2 regions of the Pradoshia sp. Z6_59 genome follow, and region 2 is predicted to be linked to the other one. Evidence: riboswitches for the same ligand, from Rfam matches in the RefSeq annotation. Region 2 holds a riboswitch; the other holds the start of a gene.
The links. Region 2 has a riboswitch for glycine ahead of gcvT (glycine cleavage system aminomethyltransferase GcvT). Riboswitches for the same ligand answer to the same signal wherever they lie in the genome.
Positions count from the first base shown of each region.

Region 1: another riboswitch for glycine. It lies ahead of AC4D4B_RS14605 (amino acid permease); the one in region 2 lies ahead of gcvT (glycine cleavage system aminomethyltransferase GcvT).

Region 1 covers NZ_JBZCPP010000015.1:41,005-50,691, forward strand. Annotated here, with positions in the region: gene AC4D4B_RS14585 (carbon starvation CstA family protein) at 1-750, opposite strand, end outside; gene AC4D4B_RS14590 (LytR/AlgR family response regulator transcription factor) at 888-1,622, opposite strand; gene AC4D4B_RS14595 (LytS/YhcK type 5TM receptor domain-containing protein) at 1,597-3,381, opposite strand; gene AC4D4B_RS14600 (GRP family sugar transporter) at 3,727-4,638, shown strand; glycine riboswitch at 5,260-5,337, shown strand; gene AC4D4B_RS14605 (amino acid permease) at 5,510-6,856, shown strand; gene AC4D4B_RS14610 (DUF4179 domain-containing protein) at 7,007-8,449, opposite strand; gene AC4D4B_RS14615 (sigma-70 family RNA polymerase sigma factor) at 8,418-8,984, opposite strand; gene adhP (alcohol dehydrogenase AdhP) at 9,280-9,687, opposite strand, start outside.
Region 2 covers NZ_JBZCPP010000004.1:193,375-203,061, forward strand. Annotated here, with positions in the region: gene AC4D4B_RS06425 (vWA domain-containing protein) at 1-1,078, opposite strand, end outside; gene AC4D4B_RS06430 (YqhG family protein) at 1,541-2,335, opposite strand; gene AC4D4B_RS06435 (DEAD/DEAH box helicase) at 2,313-3,944, opposite strand; glycine riboswitch at 4,392-4,483, shown strand; glycine riboswitch at 4,487-4,578, shown strand; gene gcvT (glycine cleavage system aminomethyltransferase GcvT) at 4,750-5,868, shown strand; gene gcvPA (aminomethyl-transferring glycine dehydrogenase subunit GcvPA) at 5,865-7,211, shown strand; gene gcvPB (aminomethyl-transferring glycine dehydrogenase subunit GcvPB) at 7,204-8,661, shown strand; gene AC4D4B_RS06455 (GNAT family N-acetyltransferase) at 8,789-9,295, shown strand; gene AC4D4B_RS06460 (DEAD/DEAH box helicase) at 9,524-9,687, shown strand, end outside.

The DNA of each region.
Region 1 (9,687 bases), on a different contig from region 2:
TGTACTTAAATAATCACGTGGTGCAAGCAATAACCAAACAGGAAGTGCAGCAGCGAAAAAGGCATAGACTGGTAAAATAATAGCAAGAGTGCTCTTTTCAAGCGTTAGGAAATCGCCTAACCATGTTCCCTGAATTTGTGGACCAAAGAAAATTGCTAGCATAATTAAGATAAATCCAACGGTCGTCGGGACTTTTAAATTCCCTGTCTTTTTATGATAGATTCCCACTAACATCGCAATCGGAATTGTAATTCCTACCGCAAATGTACCCCATGGGTTTCTTTCAAGTGCTCCAAGTACAACCAATGACAAACCTGCCATCGTAATGGTGATAATGAATAGCATGGCCAATCCTGTACAGAATCCTGCTACAGGTCCAAGTTCTTCTTTTGCTACCTCGGATAATGATTTACCATCTCTGCGCATAGAGGCAAAGAGCACAACTGTATCATGAACTGCTCCTCCAATTACTGCCCCAACCAATAGCCAAATCAGCCCGGGTAAATAACCAAACTGAGCTGCCAGAATCGGCCCAACCAATGGGCCTGCAGCAGCAATGGCTGCGAAATGGTGTCCAAATACTACCCATTTATTTGTTGGCACATAGTCTTGACCATCCTCAAGCTTTTCAGCTGGTGTTGGTTTATCATTAGATAATTTCAACACCTTAGCCGCCATAAATGTCCCGTACAAACGATAGGCTATTAAAAGGATACAAATCGAGCCAATAACAATTGTAATCGCATTCATTTCAATGTTCCCCCTTTTTTGCATACGTATTATACTCTCATAGTATCAAATGAAAACTCTTACACCTCATTTTCAAAATGAACCGCAAAATAACTGGGATGAATTACAACTTACAACTAATGAATAGCAAATCAATCCTATATTCCTACTAATTGTTTCAGCTCCTTTACATAGGTTCGACTGACCGGAACCTCGGAACCATCCGACATACGTAAGTTATAGGTTGAATTAAACCATGGTAATATCTCCACGATATGATCGATATTCACAAGATAGCTTCGATGTACCCGAAAGAACTGTGTTTTGGGCAATTTTTTTTCCAATCCAATCAGTGCCTCACTTACTTTATAAAGATGATTAACAGCCTGGATTTTACACTTTCCTTCGTATGATTCTAAGAATACGATATCATTGCATGTAAGCAATATAATTTTTTCTTCTGTCATAACAGCTATTTTTCCCTTACATTGAAGATTACTGGTATCCACTTTTTCAGGCTCCTTTGTGTGTAAATGAAGCTTTTTAACTTTGTCCAGCGTTTTGTGAATACGTTCTTCACTGAAGGGCTTCAAAAGATAATCTACCGCATTCACGTCAAAAGCCTGAAGAGCATACTCGTCATAGGCAGTGGCAAAAACGATTGCTGGAACTGGGTTTAACCCTTCTAGTTTAGCGGCTAAATGTAATCCGTTCTCTCCCGCTAATTCAATATCTAAGAAAACAATATCCGGCTTTAACAGTGGAATATCACGTAATGCATCTTCTATACAATCACTCTCACCCAAGACATCCACTTCTTTGCTTCGTGCCAGTAAATATTTCAACTCGTCCCTGGCTAATGGTTCATCATCCACTACATAGGCTCGCAGCATCCTGCTCGTCACCTCCTTTACTTTCCAGCGGGATTAAGATATTAACAGTGGTGCCCTCACCCACCTTGCTATCAACCTTAAAATGGGCTTGGTTATTATAAATACCTTTTAAGCGTTCACTAATATTAAAAATAGCTGTACCATTTCCACCGGCTGACGGTACAACCTGCCTGCTCAGATTTTTCAATCTTTCTTCCACAATCCCCTGACCATTATCCGCAACAATCATTCTCATATAATTGCCATTTGAGCACACTTGTATATTAATTTTCCCAACCTGTTTTCTTTGTGGAAATGCATAATGAATCGCATTCTCTACCAAAGGCTGCAATAAAAATGGGGGAATCAATACATTTTCTAATCCTTTCTCTATATCAAAATTAACTTCATATTTGTGAGGAAAACGCGTTTGCTCTAAAGATAAATAAGCTTTTACATTTTCCAGCTCTTTTTCTAACGGAATCTGCAACTGTCTGGCTCCCTGTAAATTGCCTCGAAAAAATAAACTTAATTCTAATAGTAGTTTACGAGCTTTATCAGGATCAGTCCGGCATAGGGCAGATATCGTATTTAGACTATTAAATAAGAAGTGTGGATGAATCTGAGCCTGCAAGGCTTTTATCTCAGCGTCCTTTAAAAGCTTAGCCTGCCGTTCCGCTTCCGCCAGCTCAAGCTGAGTGGAAAATAAATTAGCCAGCCCCTCTGCTAACTGCTGCTGAACTCTGTCTAATTTATCCGGCTTTGTATAATACAATTTTAAGGTTCCTGAGATTTCCCCATTCACTTTTAAAGGGAGAACGATGGCAGCTACGAGCGGACAGTCCTTATGCCTGCACTCGATTTCCTCCTTCGATTTAGCTATTGATACATATCCTGATTCAAGTACTTTCTTAGTCAGCCCAGTACTCGGCTTTACGCTAGGTTTATGATGATCAGAGGCTGCCCCCAAATGAGCGAGAACCAAATGTTCATCCGTGATAGAGACAGCATCCGCATCGGTTAAATTAAGCATAATTTTCGATATTTCTTTGCATGATTGGGTGTTCAAGCCCTGACGAAAATGTGGCAGAGTCTGGTCCGCAATTAAAAATGCCTGATTGGTTTGATTCGCACGTGCTATCTCTCCATCACGCTTTATGGACTGAACGATCAGCATGAACAACAGTGTTCCGAATCCATTCATGGTGATCATCGGCAAACCGATAAACTGCACGAGGCTCCATGCATGCTCAAGAGGTTTGGCAGTAGCTAGGATGATCACCATTTGCAGAGCTTCGAGGGACATCCCGATACCTGCAGCAAACAATGGCGTTATCTGACCCCCGCTCCTTTTTCTTCTGTTGCCTATATACCCTGCCAATATTCCGGCCAGGATGGTAGAAAGGGCGCAGGAAAAGGCAGTAAACCCTCCCAATGTATACCGGTGTATACCGGCTATCAGGCCAGCTCCTCCTCCAACAACGGGACCTCCCAATAATCCACCTATCACAACACCCATCACTCTTGTATTAGCAATGGCACTATCTTCTCCAATAGCTGAAAGCCATCTATTCTCCTCAACCATAGAATGATAAACTTCTATTCCAGTATAATTACTAATAACCCCAAACATGCCGAATAATAGAAATAATTTCAACTGCTCATTTAGATTATGGTCTGGGTGAATGATTTGGCGAAAGGAATTCATTTTAGAAATTAAAAACGCTATAATGACAATAATGCCTACCTTTTCAAGCATAATTGGGACTAAATCTAACATGGCCAACTCCCCTGTTTAGCGAACTTTCCATCCTCTTCTATATTTGTTAATTCTCCTGCTATTATATTTGAAAAATTAAGAAAAACAAAAAGATAGCCCTTTCATTACTATTGTTATATTAAATGCACACTTCTATTATAGTTTCATCCTTTAAATCCCTTGACACAGTTTACAAGGAAATTATATTCTTGACTCTGTGACTCTATTAATATTCATTTTTATTCATAGCTCTGCTCTCCGTTTAGCAATAGCAGCAGTAACGTCTTCTCACTTGAGTAAACGATTTTGTATGTCTTGTTATACGGGGTTCAGAAAGCTTATTAAACTTCAACAAGGAGAATCGTTATGTGGTTTATTTTTTCACTACTAACAGCTTTAGCATGGGGTGGTGCTGACCTATTTTATAAAAAGGGATCAGACAGCAACGACAAGTACAGCCATATTAAAATTATCATCATGGTTGGTCTTGTCATGGGAATTCATGCAACAGCCTATATGATTATAAAAGATATACAGTTCAATCCAATGGAAATGATCCATTATTTACCTGTATCTGCTTTATACATCCTATCTATGGCATTTGGGTATATTGGTTTGCGCTATATTGAATTGTCCATCGCCTCACCAATCCAGAATTCCTCAGGTGTTGTAACAAGCATTCTGCTCTTCATTTTTTTCACTCATGAGCTAAGTATCATTGAAGTGCTTGGGATTATCATTATCACTCTTGGGATTGTGGGGATTGCCGTTCTGGAAAAAAGAGCAGAAGATGAAGCTCGTCGACTGAATTCTGAGCATATCGACAAAAAATACCAAATTGGTTTTTTGGCTATTATCTTCCCAATTTTATATTGCATTATTGATGGACTTGCTACATTTGCGGATGCCATCTATCTGGATGAATTGAATTTAATCAGCGAAAATTCAGCTTTGCTTGCGTATGAATATACCTTTTTCCTATGCGCTGCCGTATGTTTTATCTATCTTCGCTTTATTAAGAAGGAATCCTTCCATGTATTTAAAGAGCGCGATAAAGGGATAGCAGCTATTTTGGAAACGATTGGTCAATTTTTCTACGTATTTGCCATGGCATCAGGCTATGCAATTATTGCAGCACCATTGATTGCTTCTTACAGTATCTTTTCAATTATCCTGTCACGAATCTTCCTAAAAGAGAAACTGACTAAAAAACAATACATGATCATCGCAGTTGTTATCTTCGGTATTATCCTGCTGGGGATAGCGGATGAACTCTAAATTTCAATTTGCCTTTTAATAAAGTAGATTAAAGACCAAATCCTCGAGTGATTTGGTCTTTTTTCAGAAAGAATTGCGCTACTGTTAAAATAAACATGGAAAAGAGAGCTTTCGATTCTGGCCTTCCACTTAACCTCATTGCCATGCTTATATTTCTAAAGGAATGATCCTCAAGATGTTTAAAATAGTAAACAAAAAAGAGAGAGACCTAGTACCTTTCTTTACTATTTAATACTTATAGTAATTGTTTATCAGAACTGAAGCTTGTTTAGTATCATTAATTGATTGTTCAAAAGCAAGTATTTCAGATACCACACCACCTAATTCTAGTTCACCGCTTGATAAAGCTATATCAATAGTTGTGAAGGTAATATCGTAATGTTCCCTTGCTGTTAATCATTTCAAAAGCATATGGTTTATATTTATATCAAGTAAATCTTGGGCTCTTCCATATGCTTCAACAAATCATTTAATTACATGTACTTAGTTTGACAACATAATAATTTAGTGATAGCATTTTTTTCATAACATTTTTTCAGAATTATGTTAATAAGTTAACATACTCTGAGAATTAATAATTTAATATAGCACGCTTTGATCGCTGTGGATAAAACTATGGCGGGAGCAGCTTCTGGAGAGACTGTATTTATACAGCGCCGAAGGATTCACAATCTCAGGCAAAAGGACAGAATGGTAACGATTTTTGTTATTCTTGCCCTTTTAGAGATTGGAGACAACCAATCTCTTTTTTTATTGTCCAATATCAATAGTGAGGTGAGACATAGTATCTAAATAAAGCGAGAAAAATGATAAATATCTATTTTACTAGGTGCCTGTTTTAGACATCTAAGATTAAACGGGGGCATGCAACTTGGCTAAGCAAGAGTTAAAAAGGGATTTAAAAAATCGTCATGTACAATTAATTGCAATTGGGGGCACAATTGGAACCGGCTTATTTTTAGGCTCCGGCAAATCCATTCATTTAGCCGGTCCATCCATCCTATTTTCTTATCTGATTATCGGAGTAGCTCTATTTTTTGTTATGAGAGCATTGGGTGAATTACTTTTATCCAATACAAATCATACATCATTTATCGATTTTGCAGCTGATTATTTGGGTCCATGGGCTGGATTTGTGACTGGCTGGACGTATTGGTTCTGCTGGATTATGACGGCCATGGCCGATATTATTGCTGTTGGTTTATATACACAATACTGGTTTGATATCCCGCAGTGGGTGCCTGCTATCATTTGTTTAGTCATTCTATTAGGATTAAATCTATTAACCGTCAAACTATTTGGTGAGTTAGAATTCTGGTTTGCCATTATTAAAGTCGTCACTATTGTTGCACTTATTGTCGTAGGAATCGTACTGCTTGTGATTGGATTTGAAACAGATAGCGGAACTGTTTCTGTTTCTAACCTTTGGAATCATGGCGGCATGTTCCCGAATGGAATATCCGGGTTCTTACTATCACTGCAAATGGTTGTCTTCTCCTTCGTTGGAGTAGAACTTATTGGTGTATCTGCTGCTGAAACAGCTAATCCGCGAAAAAACATTCCATCTGCTATCAACAAAATACCGGTACGGATTTTGCTGTTTTATGTAGGTGCCTTATTTGTTATTTTATGCATCAATCCTTGGGATCAATTAAGTGCAACAAGCAGTCCATTTGTAGGTGTCTTCGCCTTAATCGGTATTCCAATGGCGGCAGGTATTATCAACTTTGTTGTATTAACATCCGCAGCCTCTGCTTCAAACAGCGGATTGTTTTCAACCAGCCGCATTCTTTACAACTTAAGCAATCATAAAGAAGCACCAAAAAGATTCTCAAAATTAAATAAGCACCATGTACCGAGCAATGCATTAGTAACTTCTACTATTGTCGTTTCTGTCGGTGCACTGCTTAGCAAGCTGATACCAGAGCAGGCCTTTACAATCGTTACAACAATCAGCGCCATCTGTTTCATTTGGGTATGGAGCATTATTTTAATCTCGCATATCAAATATGTAAAAACGAGACCTGATTTAAGAGCTAAATCTACATTCAAAGCTCCATTAACACCAACTATAAATTATGTAATCCTAGGTATGTTTGCTTTCATACTGATTGTAATGCTCATTGCTGCGGAAACACGCTTAGCAATGCTGCTTACACCATTATGGTTTGTCTTATTGATTATCATATATAACTATCATAAAAAGAAGAGATTATGATAATAGAGCAAAACTAAAAATAATAATTCACTCCAGTTGTTAGATCACACTTAACAATTGGAGTGCATTTTTTATCCATAGCATTTCTGTATTAAATGAAAACTTAGTCCAGCGATACCGAACTTAGCCAATATAGTTTCAAAACGATTTTTATTTATGATTCTCGATTTCCTCCTTATTCTGCGGTATATTCACTGTGAAAGGATCAAGCTCAACTCTCTCTAAAAATGGATAAAAATCAAACTGCATAATAGCATGATCCATTTCAAAATTGTTGATTTTTTGAATGATATCCCCCTCATATACAACTTCTCCACTTAAATCAAATACTGATTGAAAATGCATTGTATCTTTATCAAGGACTTTAACATGGTTACGATCTATATATGGTGTATAATCCTCGTCTGTATCCACAAACCTTTGATCAATTATATTAAACACATACCCTAAAGTATCGAGCAAATTCTCATATTTTTCTCCCTTAAGACTCTTAGGAAATCCATATAAATTATAGTCAACAATCAATTGATCCTTTTCATGTTTGATACCATTAACTCGGATCGACTTATCAGAACGTTGACTATTCAATGTAAAGGACGTACCTGCCGCTAGTTTTTTTTCTGCTGAAGGTTCTGATAGACTTAAATGTGGATAGAAAGTGATGGATTTAGCATCTGGATCTAAATTCTCTATCGTTCGAAATTCACGTACTTTACCATTTGTTTTCTTATTAACTTTTACAGGATTTCCAATATCCAACCTATTCCCCTTATTGTCAGTTGCCTTCCCTAAAAATATATCATCATTCTCATACTCTGTTTTTGTTTCAAACATAATAGTCGATGTAATGCTTCCATAAAGCAATTCATTAACTTTAATTTGGACATTTTCATTCGGATAGTTTTTTGTGTAATCTAATGCGATAGCTTTATTCTTTTTTTGTTTAATCGGAACCGAGAAATTCCATTCTCCTTTAGTCCCATTAATGCTATGGATCATGATTGGCAAATTAAAATTCTCCTTTAATTCCTCATATGGATAATTTAAAGTCATTTGAAAATCAAACCCATCTCCTTTTTTCTTAAAAGCAGTTGATTGCCCATTAAGCCAGGGATCAGCATCCCCTTCATAATTCTCGAAATTTCCATCCATACTTAACTCATCGCTCTCTCCTGGATTTTGCTCTCTTAGATTGCCATCTACATGTCCTGTAATCGAAACAATATACCCATCAAAATATGCATTAGTCAGGGTTACATTAACTCCCTTACTAGTACTGGTCTCATTTAATTCGTAAACCAGGTTTTGTTTTGCTAATTCTGTTCCAAGGGAATCTTCAAAATCTTTAAATATTTGACCTACTAAAGGAGTTTTTGCGAGTACTTTGTTCATCGTTGGATGGATAAACCCTGAACTGATTGTCAAAGATAGAATTGCTATAGAAGCCACTCCCCCGTATAGAAGTTTTCTCTTCATCGTCTGTGGTCTCTTTTTTTCATTTCCCTGCTTTAACCCATCATCAATGGCCTTAAACACACTTTCTTTAGGTACTGGTATTTGGTTAAATGCCTTCTTTAAATCCTTTTCTTCCATGGTCGAATCCCTCCTCATTTAAGATTTTTTTTAGTGCCTCTTTCCCTCTGCTTAAATTGGTTTTAACGGTTCCTTCAGGTATTTGCATAATAGTGCTGATTGTTTTAATAGAATAATCATGATAATAAAACAAAAGAATGCTTGTCCGATAATTCTCTTTAATTTGGACCAAAGCATCCATTAATTCTCCACAATCAACTTCTTTCTTTTCCTCCGATTGCGGAATCATACCTATTAATATTTCATCCGAGAAAGGTATAACAGTTCCTCTCTTTTTGACCACTTGTCCAGCACAGCGAATGATAATTTTCGTGAGCCAAGTCATGAAGTACTCAGGATGTTTCAAAGAATGAATTGAGATAAAGGCCTGATATGTTGCATCCTGAACCACATCCAATGCATCCTCCTGATTGTTAACATATATATAAGCCGTTCGATATATTCTTTCATAATGCTGCTTAACTAATCGTTCAAAGCTCTTTTTATTCCCCTTTATAGCTTTCTTGACCAGCCTCTGCTCTTCCTTGTAATCCACTTTCTCGCCCCCTTCTGTCTATTAGTGATGAATTTCCCTAAAAAGGTTTCAAATATTGGAAGTTTTTTATATTTATTTAGGATACTGAACACATACATTAGATTTATATATATTTCTACAGTACATCAACCAGCTTCACATCGTCTTTGTTTTTGGGGAAATAATCCTATTAACGTAAGCATGATTTTAATGTACTAAGCTCCCAAATATCTAAAAAGGTACAAAAAAAACAGCCTTACATCCTTGATTGAATGTAAGACTGCTTGAGTATATTTTTTAAGGTTATTGATTGGAATTATTCGTGTTTGTGCATATCGATGACCATACGGCCCTGGATTTTACCCGCTTCCATTTCTTCAAAAATATCATTTACTTCATGCAAGCATCTTGTTTCAACGATTGGCACTACTTTGCCCTCTGCTCCAAATTGGAAGGCTTCTTCTAAATCCTTACGTGTACCAACTAAGGAACCAACGATTTGAATACCATCCAATACGGTTTTCACGATAGCCAAATCCATTGTTTCAGGAGGTAACCCTACTGCAACAACTTTAGCCGTGGCACGAACAGAGTTAACAGCCTGGTTAAAGGCAACTTTGGAAACAGCTGTAACAACTGCAGCATGAGCTCCTCCAACTTTCTCCTGAATCCACTCACCTGCATCTCCATCTGTTAATGGATTACATACAAGGTCTGCTCCTAC
Region 2 (9,687 bases):
ATTTGTTTTTAATTTGGGCATCTAATTCAGATTTATCGCTAACCCGAATGAACTCACCCTTACCAGCTTCGGCTACCTGTTTTAACTGTTGGACGCCTTCATCATCTACATCAAAACCGATAATATTAACGGTTGCCTGGATGTTGGAATCATGTAATGATTGAGCAGCCTTTACGGGGTCCCCATCACATGTTTCAATTCCATCACTTACGATATAAATCTTATTATTATATTCACCACTATAGTTTGTAAGGATCTCTTGTGCTTTACTGATAGCTTGGCTAAGTGGAGTCCATCCGCTTGCATTAAATTTATTCATAGCGGTTTGAAATTCTGTCTGAGCATATGGTTTTAAAGGATAAACTGTATCAATTTTACCGCACGATTTTGCTTTATCTGCATCGGAACCGGTTCCTTCATGTCCATATACAAGAAGCGATGTATTTGTATTCTGTGGAAGAGAAGATACAAAGGTAGAAATGGCGTCTTTCGCTATATCGATTTTCTTTCCGCCTGGAACTTCTGCATTCATACTTCCACTGGCATCAAGTAATACAACCACATTCGTTTTTTCAGGTGTTTGTTGCTCTTCTTTTTCTTCTGCTGATCCTGTTGGTAGTTCAGGAGCTTTAAGGCCTGGATCATACATTCTTAATTGATCATAGTATGTTTGATATTCCCCGGTGCCAATAGCATAAATTAAATAGTCATAAAGTTCTTCATCGGTTAGTTCCTTATGTTCTTTTATGTGTTGGGTAATGGTCGTCTCGCTGTTTTTCTTAAATGTATCATTATAATAGTTTAAATAGGGTTGAGCATCCCAACCGGTTTTTCCGTCCAATTTCTTGTTGACTATTTCTTCCATTAATATTCCTTGCTCTTGAGTCATCATTCCTTCAAACGTGGCATCAGCTTTTGGGATTGCAGCTTCTGAGCTTTTTTTCTCAGATGGATTAACTGCTTTGGCAGTAGTCTCAAAATCATTCCCTTTATCTTTGTCATTGGGTGAGCATCCAGCTGTCAATATAAATAGTAGAAAAAGCAAAAATAAAATTAATTGATAGCTAATTTTCTTCATCTTGTACCTCCATATCATTCAAAAGTAAAAAAACAGATGAATATACTCAGATGAAAATAGCAGAGGATGTTTATGTCGTTCTTAATCTCCTATATTTTACATAAAAACATAATTATATGGAAATTTATTGAATGTTAGGATATAAATCGAAAGGAGGTGGAAACGTTGGATTAGGAGAATGCTGTATTAATTGAAATAGCTGCCTCGGTATGGCAGCTATATATTAGAAGTTCTATTTAGAAGTATTGAAGTAACCGACCATATATTCTGAAACTGGACAAGCAGGTTCGCCTTTTTACATTTCGATTCATAGCTTTAATGATTAAATAATGGAACGATAGAATGCTCACCAAACTGAGAACATTGATGAGTATCATTGAAAACATATGCCTTAATTGGCTGCCTCTGATTGATACTCAATTTTGTTTTGCGAATATCCAGCCTGAGCTTTATTAGATTCCTTTAGATAGCCTGACCGCTAAGATAAAAAAGTCCGCCATTTATGATGCTGACACGGATTCTGGGTTCGTATTGCATTCGCAATGCTTCCTTTTCAAGGTCATACATGTTAGTTTCCTCTTCTTTTTTGTCCTCATAAAAATGGTTCAGCAAACTCAAATCTTTATTCCAGCGCACGAGAGCCTCATCAGCCCACCCATGGTCATCCTGATTAATTTTATTTTGGATGTAAGTTTTGATACGATGCAATCCGCTTTGATAACGAATAATTGGTGTAAGCGTAAATGTATAGTCAGATATTTTAGGTGTAAGCGACAGTTTATCAGCTGAATCAATGAAATTTTCTACAAAAAGACCGTTGATCAGGTTTAATCCTATTGAAAAGAATAAATCCTTTTTTCGGTCGCATTCATAGGAGATATTAACATTTACACCTAACCAGGGAAATAAAGGCATCTGACCACTAGTCACTTTAATCTCCTCAAATAAACGGATATGCTTAGATAGTCTTTGGGCAGACGCGAATATTTGGTGCAGGCGAGGGGATCCGAAATGTATGAATTCCCCTTTTAAATCAGGAGGAGCTGCCTCTTTATCGAGGATAAACGTTAAACTCATCGGATTGGGCACTCCGCCAACTTTCTCGAGATAATGCCAATAAAAAGGGCGGTTCATTAGTTCTTTATCCATATCAATCGTCAATTGCACAGTTAGATGACCTGGCCCTTGATTGATGATTTCACATTGATTGGCTGTGAAAAATTGAACGAGAAACTCAAGAATTTCCTGTTGCTGCATGTGATGGCATCTCCTTTTTTAAATCTTGAGCAAGCTGTATTAGAGAAGTGAGATTATCCATTTTAACCTTCATCTCACCCTCTGTTTTTGATTTATTGAGGATATCGGTTAAATGCTCTTCAAGATTCTTAACCTCCAGCCTTGTTAAAATATCATCAAGTTCTCCTACGACGCGTTCAAATAATTGAATTTTTTCGTAGAGAATTTTCATAATATGATCTTCAATAGTATTTCTGGTCGCAAAATTATAGATTCGGACATCTTCTGTTTGTCCAAGTCTGTGAATTCGGCCGATTCTTTGTTCCAGGCGCATCGGATTCCAAGGTAAATCAAAGTTTATAATATGATGGCAAAACTGCAGGTTAATTCCTTCTCCACCTGCTTCTGTAGCAATTAAGACTTGCGCTTGTTTTTCAAATAGTTCCTTCATCCAGTCCTTCTTACTGCGTTTAAATCCGCCGCGGAATGGAACAGAACTGATTCCATTTTGCTTAAGAAACCACTGCAAATATAATTGTGTGGCTCGATACTCGGTAAAAATGATAACCTTATCTTTTATGGAATGAATCAATTCAAGCGCTTTTTTTGCTTTTGAATTGCCATCAACCAGTTCGACCAGGTTGATAAGGTTATGTATGGCTTCCTTAAAGCTTAGTCCGGCATCTGGGTTTCGATCGAGCATATTTTTCAGCGTAAAGTAGACGGCTTCTCTGCTGCTGCATGCCTCACGCTGGAGGATTAAAGAAGAAAATGTACTTCCGATACCCTCCGGCAATTCTTTCCTAAATGAAGAAACTCCATCATATAGAGCCTGCTCCTTTTCGGTGAAATCTATAAAAATGGTTTCAACCTTTCTCTTTGTCCATTCAATGCCGGTATCCTGGCGTTTATTTCGAATCATCACCATATTAACCAATTCTTTTAAATAAGCATCATCCTTTAATGAACGTTTCTTAGCAGAGAAGCGTTCATTAAATTTGGCATAGCTTCCTAAATGCCCTGGCTTAAGCAATGATACAAGATAAAAAATTTCTTCTAGCTTGTTTTGAATAGGGGTTGCCGTTAATAGTAGACAGAACTTTCTTTGGACTTTTTGTACAAACTCATAGTTTTTGGTTTTATTGTTTTTTAACTTGTGAGCTTCATCTATGATGACAATGTCATAGGTTTGTTCCAATATGGCAGAACGATGAGGCTCTCGTTTAGCAGTATCTATGGAAGTGATTATACATTCAGAATCCCACCCATACCCCTTTCTATATATGACAGCAGGTATGTGAAACTTCTGATTAAGCTCCTTTGCCCATTGGGATACGAGAGAGGCTGGGACTAGTATTAGTATTTTGCTTGCCAGGCCCCGAATCATATATTCCTTTAAAATAAGACCGGCCTCTATCGTTTTGCCAAGACCCACTTCATCAGCCAATATGGCTTTACCATTCATTCTTTCAATGACTTCGGTAGCAGCTTCGAGCTGATGGTTTAAAGGTGTAAATCCTGATAAATGCTTTGGTGCAAGGAGGCCGTTGAAATCTGGAATCAGATTATGCTTTTCGGCCTCCAATCCGAGTTTAAAAAGAGAGTAGCTGCACCATGGGCCGTCCTCCATAATCTTTTCTTCAAGCTCCTTTTCCCAATCTTCATCAAAATAGACCTTTGGTGTTAAACTCAATGTGAATCCCAACTTTCTTTACTTAAGCTAGTTAGATAAATGTTTGATAGTAATTTATAGAAGTCTCCGTCTCAGATAGGTGCTGCTATCAATTCCAAAATAACAGTAGAAGGGTAATCTTCGGCTAAAATCTGATTAACGCCTTATGCGGTTGACGGATATTTATAAGGAATTGATTAAGCCGACCCCTAAACGATTTTTCACCGCAATAAAGCTGAGGTATTACTGACAATTTTTTTAGTTTCCTATTCATTCATCAGAGATAACGTAATTGTTGCCACCTGATAATTGTTGATGGTAGGATATAAATGTAAGACTATTTAGAAAACGGCTTATCTCTTGCTTTTTGTTTAGTATGACCAATTTACATAATTATATGAGCGAATGAAGGCAAGGGGAGAGACCGCATACTGCGGCACCGAAGGAGCAAATGGTGAAACCATGAATCTCTCAGGTACAGAGACTCTTGCTGGACGCATCTCTGGAGAGCGCTTCCTTTATTGTGAAGCCACCCAAGAGGAAACGCCGAAGTACGTTATCCGGCGGTAAACTTTCAGGTATCAGGACAGAGCCCCCCTAATAAGGGAGGTTTCTGTCCTTTTTTTCGTGGATCACTGAAGGGTATATCACCTCGGTCAAATGCGGAAAAGCGGCGTTTTACTTAATAAGTTAACAAGCAATCGTTTAAATGTCATAACTAGCAAGAGAATCCGTATATAACGAACTTTTTAGGAGGGTAAGGATGGGAGAATTAAAGCAGACTCCGCTGATCAGTGTGTACAGGGAGTATGGAGGAAAAACAATTGATTTTGGCGGCTGGGAATTGCCTGTCCAATTTTCGGGCATTAAACAGGAGCATGAAGCAGTACGTACAAGAGCAGGCCTCTTTGATGTATCACATATGGGGGAATTTATCGTTAAGGGTGCTGGCTCACTACCATTTTTGCAGCTCATGATGACCAACGATGTCAGTAAGCTGAAAACAGGCCGGGCACAGTATACTGCTATGTGCTATGAGGATGGCGGAACGGTTGATGACCTGATTATTTATAAAAAAGATGAAGATGATTATTTGTTAGTTGTGAACGCATCTAATATTGATAAAGATTTTGAATGGCTAGAAAAGCATGTCAGCGAAGATGTGGAACTAAAAAATGTATCGGAACAAATAGGACAATTGGCCATACAGGGACCGCTTGCTGCTGATATTCTACAGAACCTTGTAGAAGAAGTGGATCTCGATACTATTGGTTTCTTTGCTTTTCGTGAAGATGTCATAATAAATGGCATTAGTGTACTGGTTTCAAGAACTGGCTACACCGGAGAAGATGGATTTGAATTGTACTGTAAGAGCGAAGATGCAGTGAAACTTTGGAAGGATCTCTTAGAAATCGGTAAGGATAAGGGGTTAGTTCCATGTGGACTGGGGGCAAGAGATACGCTTCGGTTTGAAGCGAAACTTCCCTTATATGGCCAAGAGCTATCACCAGAGATTTCACCTATCGAAGCAGGAATTGGGTTCGCTGTAAAAACCGATAAAGTACATTTTATTGGTAAGGAAGTTTTAAAGGGACAGAAGGAAAATGGCGCCACTAGAAAGCTTGTCGGAATCGAAATGATTGACCGCGGTATACCGAGACATGGGTATCCGGTTTTCGTTAAGGATGATGTAATAGGGGAAGTGACCACTGGAACACAATCCCCAACCTTAAAGAAAAACGTAGGCCTTGTCCTGATTAATGTAGAATTCGCTAACCTTGATGAAGTAGTCGAGGTTGAGATAAGGGGAAAAAGATTAAAGGCGAAAATTGTTAGTACTCCATTTTATAAACGCACTCAGGCAGGAGGAGTAAAAAAATGAAGCATCGTTATTTACCAATGACAGAGCGGGATACTGAACAGATGTTAACAGCGATTGGTGTAGAATCAATCGATGACTTATTTTCTGATATACCTGAAAAAGTAAGGTTTAAGGGTGAATACAAGCTAAAAAAAGCAAAGTCTGAATCATCACTTCTGAAAGAATTAACAGAGCTGGCCGAGAAAAATGCCAATCTTAGGACCCATAGTTCTTTCCTTGGAGCGGGAGTATATGACCATTACATGCCGGTCATCGTTGATCACGTAATCTCAAGATCAGAGTTTTATACCGCTTATACACCCTATCAACCGGAGATTTCCCAAGGAGAATTGCAGGCTATTTTTGAATTTCAAACGATGATTTGTGAACTGACCGGAATGGATGTGGCGAACTCCTCCATGTATGATGGGGGAACTGCTCTGGCCGAGGCAGCCATGCTCTCAGCAGGACATACACGCCGTAAGAAACTGCTTGTTTCAGAGGCAGTGCACCCAGAATCACGGGCTGTTTTATCCACTTATGCAAAAGGCCAATATCTTGAGCTTGAAGTTGTTCCCTGTAAAAACGGGGTAACGGATACAGAACAATTGGCGGGTATGATGACTGAAGAGGTAGCTGGTTTTATTACTCAATATCCAAACTTCTTTGGCCGAATCGAAAACTTAGCTGAAATTGAACAAATTGTACATGAACATAAAGGAATGTTAATTGTTTCAAGTAACCCACTTTCACTTGGTGTCCTGAAACCGCCGGGTGAATTCGGTGCAGATATTGTCATTGGGGATGCACAGCCTTTTGGAATTCCGGCTGCATTTGGTGGACCTCATTGCGGATATTTCGCAGTTACTTCTAAGCTGATGAGAAAAGTACCTGGACGTTTGGTTGGCCAAACAGTTGATGAGGACGGGAAGCGCGGGTTTGTATTAACCCTGCAGGCGAGAGAACAGCATATTCGCCGCGATAAAGCGACCTCAAATATTTGCTCAAACCAGGCATTAAATGCTCTCGCAGCCTCTGTGGCAATGACTGCGTTAGGTAAGAAAGGCGTGCAGGAGATGGCACTTCAAAATCTCCAAAAAGCGCATTATGCAAAGGAGCAATTAAAAGCAAATGGACTTGAAATTGCCTTTGAAGGACCTTCATTCAATGAGTTTGTTGTTAAGCTAAATGGTTCTGTAGCTGCAGCTAATAAAATGCTCATCCAAAAAGGCATAATTGGTGGTTACGATTTAGCTAATGATTATCCTGCCTTAACCAATCATATGCTTGTGGCAGTGACGGAGCTGCGTACAAAAGAAGAGATTGATAGATTTGCACAGGAATTGGGGGATTTCCATGAATAAACAGGATCAGCCATTAATATTTGAACAAACCAAGCCGGGCCGTATCGGCTATTCGTTGCCGGAAATGGATGTTCCGGAGTCAGCTTTAACTGAGCTTTTGCCTGAGGAGTTCATTCGCACAGAGGAACCAAAGCTGCCTGAAGTATCCGAGTTGGATATCATGCGTCATTATACGGCACTTTCGAGAAGAAACCATGGCGTTGATTCCGGTTTCTATCCGCTCGGTTCCTGTACTATGAAATATAATCCGAAAATTAATGAAAATGTTGCCCGTCTAAATGGATTTGCACATGTTCATCCCCTGCAGGACGCAGAAGCTGTACAGGGTTCTTTAGAGTTAATGTATGATTTGCAGCAAAGTCTAAAGGAAATCACTGGTATGGACGAAGTCACTTTGCAACCGGCTGCGGGAGCGCATGGAGAGTGGACGGGATTAATGATGATTCGCGCCTATCATGAGTCGAATGGTGACTTTGATCGCGTAAAAGTAATTGTTCCTGATTCTGCTCATGGTACGAATCCTGCCTCAGCCACAGTTGCGGGATTGCAAACTGTTACCGTGAAGTCAGGGCCGGATGGTTTAGTTGATCTGGAAGATTTGAAGAATGTTGTAGGGAAAGATACAGCAGCTTTGATGCTTACAAATCCAAATACACTGGGACTTTTTGAAGAACAGATCATCGAGATGGCCGAAATTATTCATGATGCCGGTGGGAAACTATACTATGACGGTGCCAATCTGAATGCTGTCCTATCCAAGGCTCGACCGGGTGATATGGGATTTGACGTTGTTCATCTTAACTTGCATAAGACATTTACTGGACCACATGGCGGCGGTGGACCAGGTTCAGGGCCGGTTGGGGTTAAGAAGGAGTTAATTCCGTTCTTACCAAAACCGCTTATTGTAAAAGAAGAGAATGGCTATCAGCTTGATTACAATCGTCCGCAATCAATTGGCAGAGTAAAGCCGTACTATGGAAATTTTGGAATCAATGTCCGTGCCTATACGTATATTCGGTCTATGGGACCAGACGGATTGAAGGCAGTAACAGAGTATGCTGTCTTAAATGCAAACTATATGATGAGAAGATTGGCGGAGTATTATGATCTTCCATATGATAAGCACTGTAAGCATGAGTTTGTGATTAGCGGAAAACGTCAGAAGAAACTTGGTGTACGGGCTCTTGATATTGCCAAGAGATTGCTAGACTTTGGCTATCATCCTCCAACCATTTATTTCCCTTTGAATGTGGAAGAATGCATGATGATTGAGCCAACAGAAACAGAATCAAAAGAAACACTGGATGGCTTTATTGATGCTATGATTCAAATTGCCAGAGAAGCAGAGGAGAATCCGGAAATTGTACAGGAAGCACCGCATACAACGGTAATCAGCCGTTTGGATGAGGCACTGGCTGCTCGTAAGCCTGTATTGAGATATCAAAATTAATTAGAATACATTTTAAGCAGCTATCATGACTAGATAGCTGCTTTTTTAGAAGAATGAATAATCTGTCGTTCAGGATAGGGAGGGAAATACGATCGAAAATACATTCTGCCTTTCAAATGAAAGAATCATGCTGAGAGAAATGATTAGTAGTGACTGGGTTGATGTACATAAATACGCATCACAAGATATCGTTTGTAAGTATCAGCCATGGGGACCGAATACGAAAGAAGAATCGAAAAAATTTGTGAGCCAAGTAATCGAGGATTCAACAAAAAAACCAAGAGCAAGGTTTGTCTTCGCAATTATTTATAATGGAAATATGATTGGGGCTGGAGAACTTACTATACGAAGTTTCACTAATAAAGCTGGAGAAATTGGCTATATTGTTAATTCGGATTACTGGAGAAAAGGAGTGGCTACAGAAGTTGCGTGTTTGTTAATTGACTTTGGATTTAAGGAACTGAACCTGCATCGTATTTTTGCAACCTGTGACCCAAGAAATATAGGTTCAGCGAAGGTGTTAGAAAAAGCAGGAATGGTTAGGGAAGGCATCATTCGCGACCATTTGCTCATGAGAATGGGCTGGCGAGATTCATTATTATACAGTGTTTTAGTACATGAATGGGATAGGTAAATAGACAATTAATTCTTTTACGGGTGTGATACTCTAATAATATCGCTTTTTTATCGGGTGGGATGGCTGTCCAATAAATACTCTACTATTAAAAGGTGCCTTAAAATGACGGGAACCTGAGATTAGACTATCCTTCTAATTTCGATTAATCAGTGCAAATCAGGTATAATGGATAAAAGCATCTCTCAAGTGGAGAATCAGCTAAGTAACCGAAAAAGAGGAACATACATGACTGAACATAGCTTCAATGATTTTGACATAAGTCCCGAAATTATTCGGGCATTAAGTAAAATGAATTATTTTCAACCGACAGAGGTCCAGCAAAAGGTGATTCCAATTGCGATTGGTAATCAGGATCTTATCGTAAAAGCACAAACTGGCAGTGGGAAAAC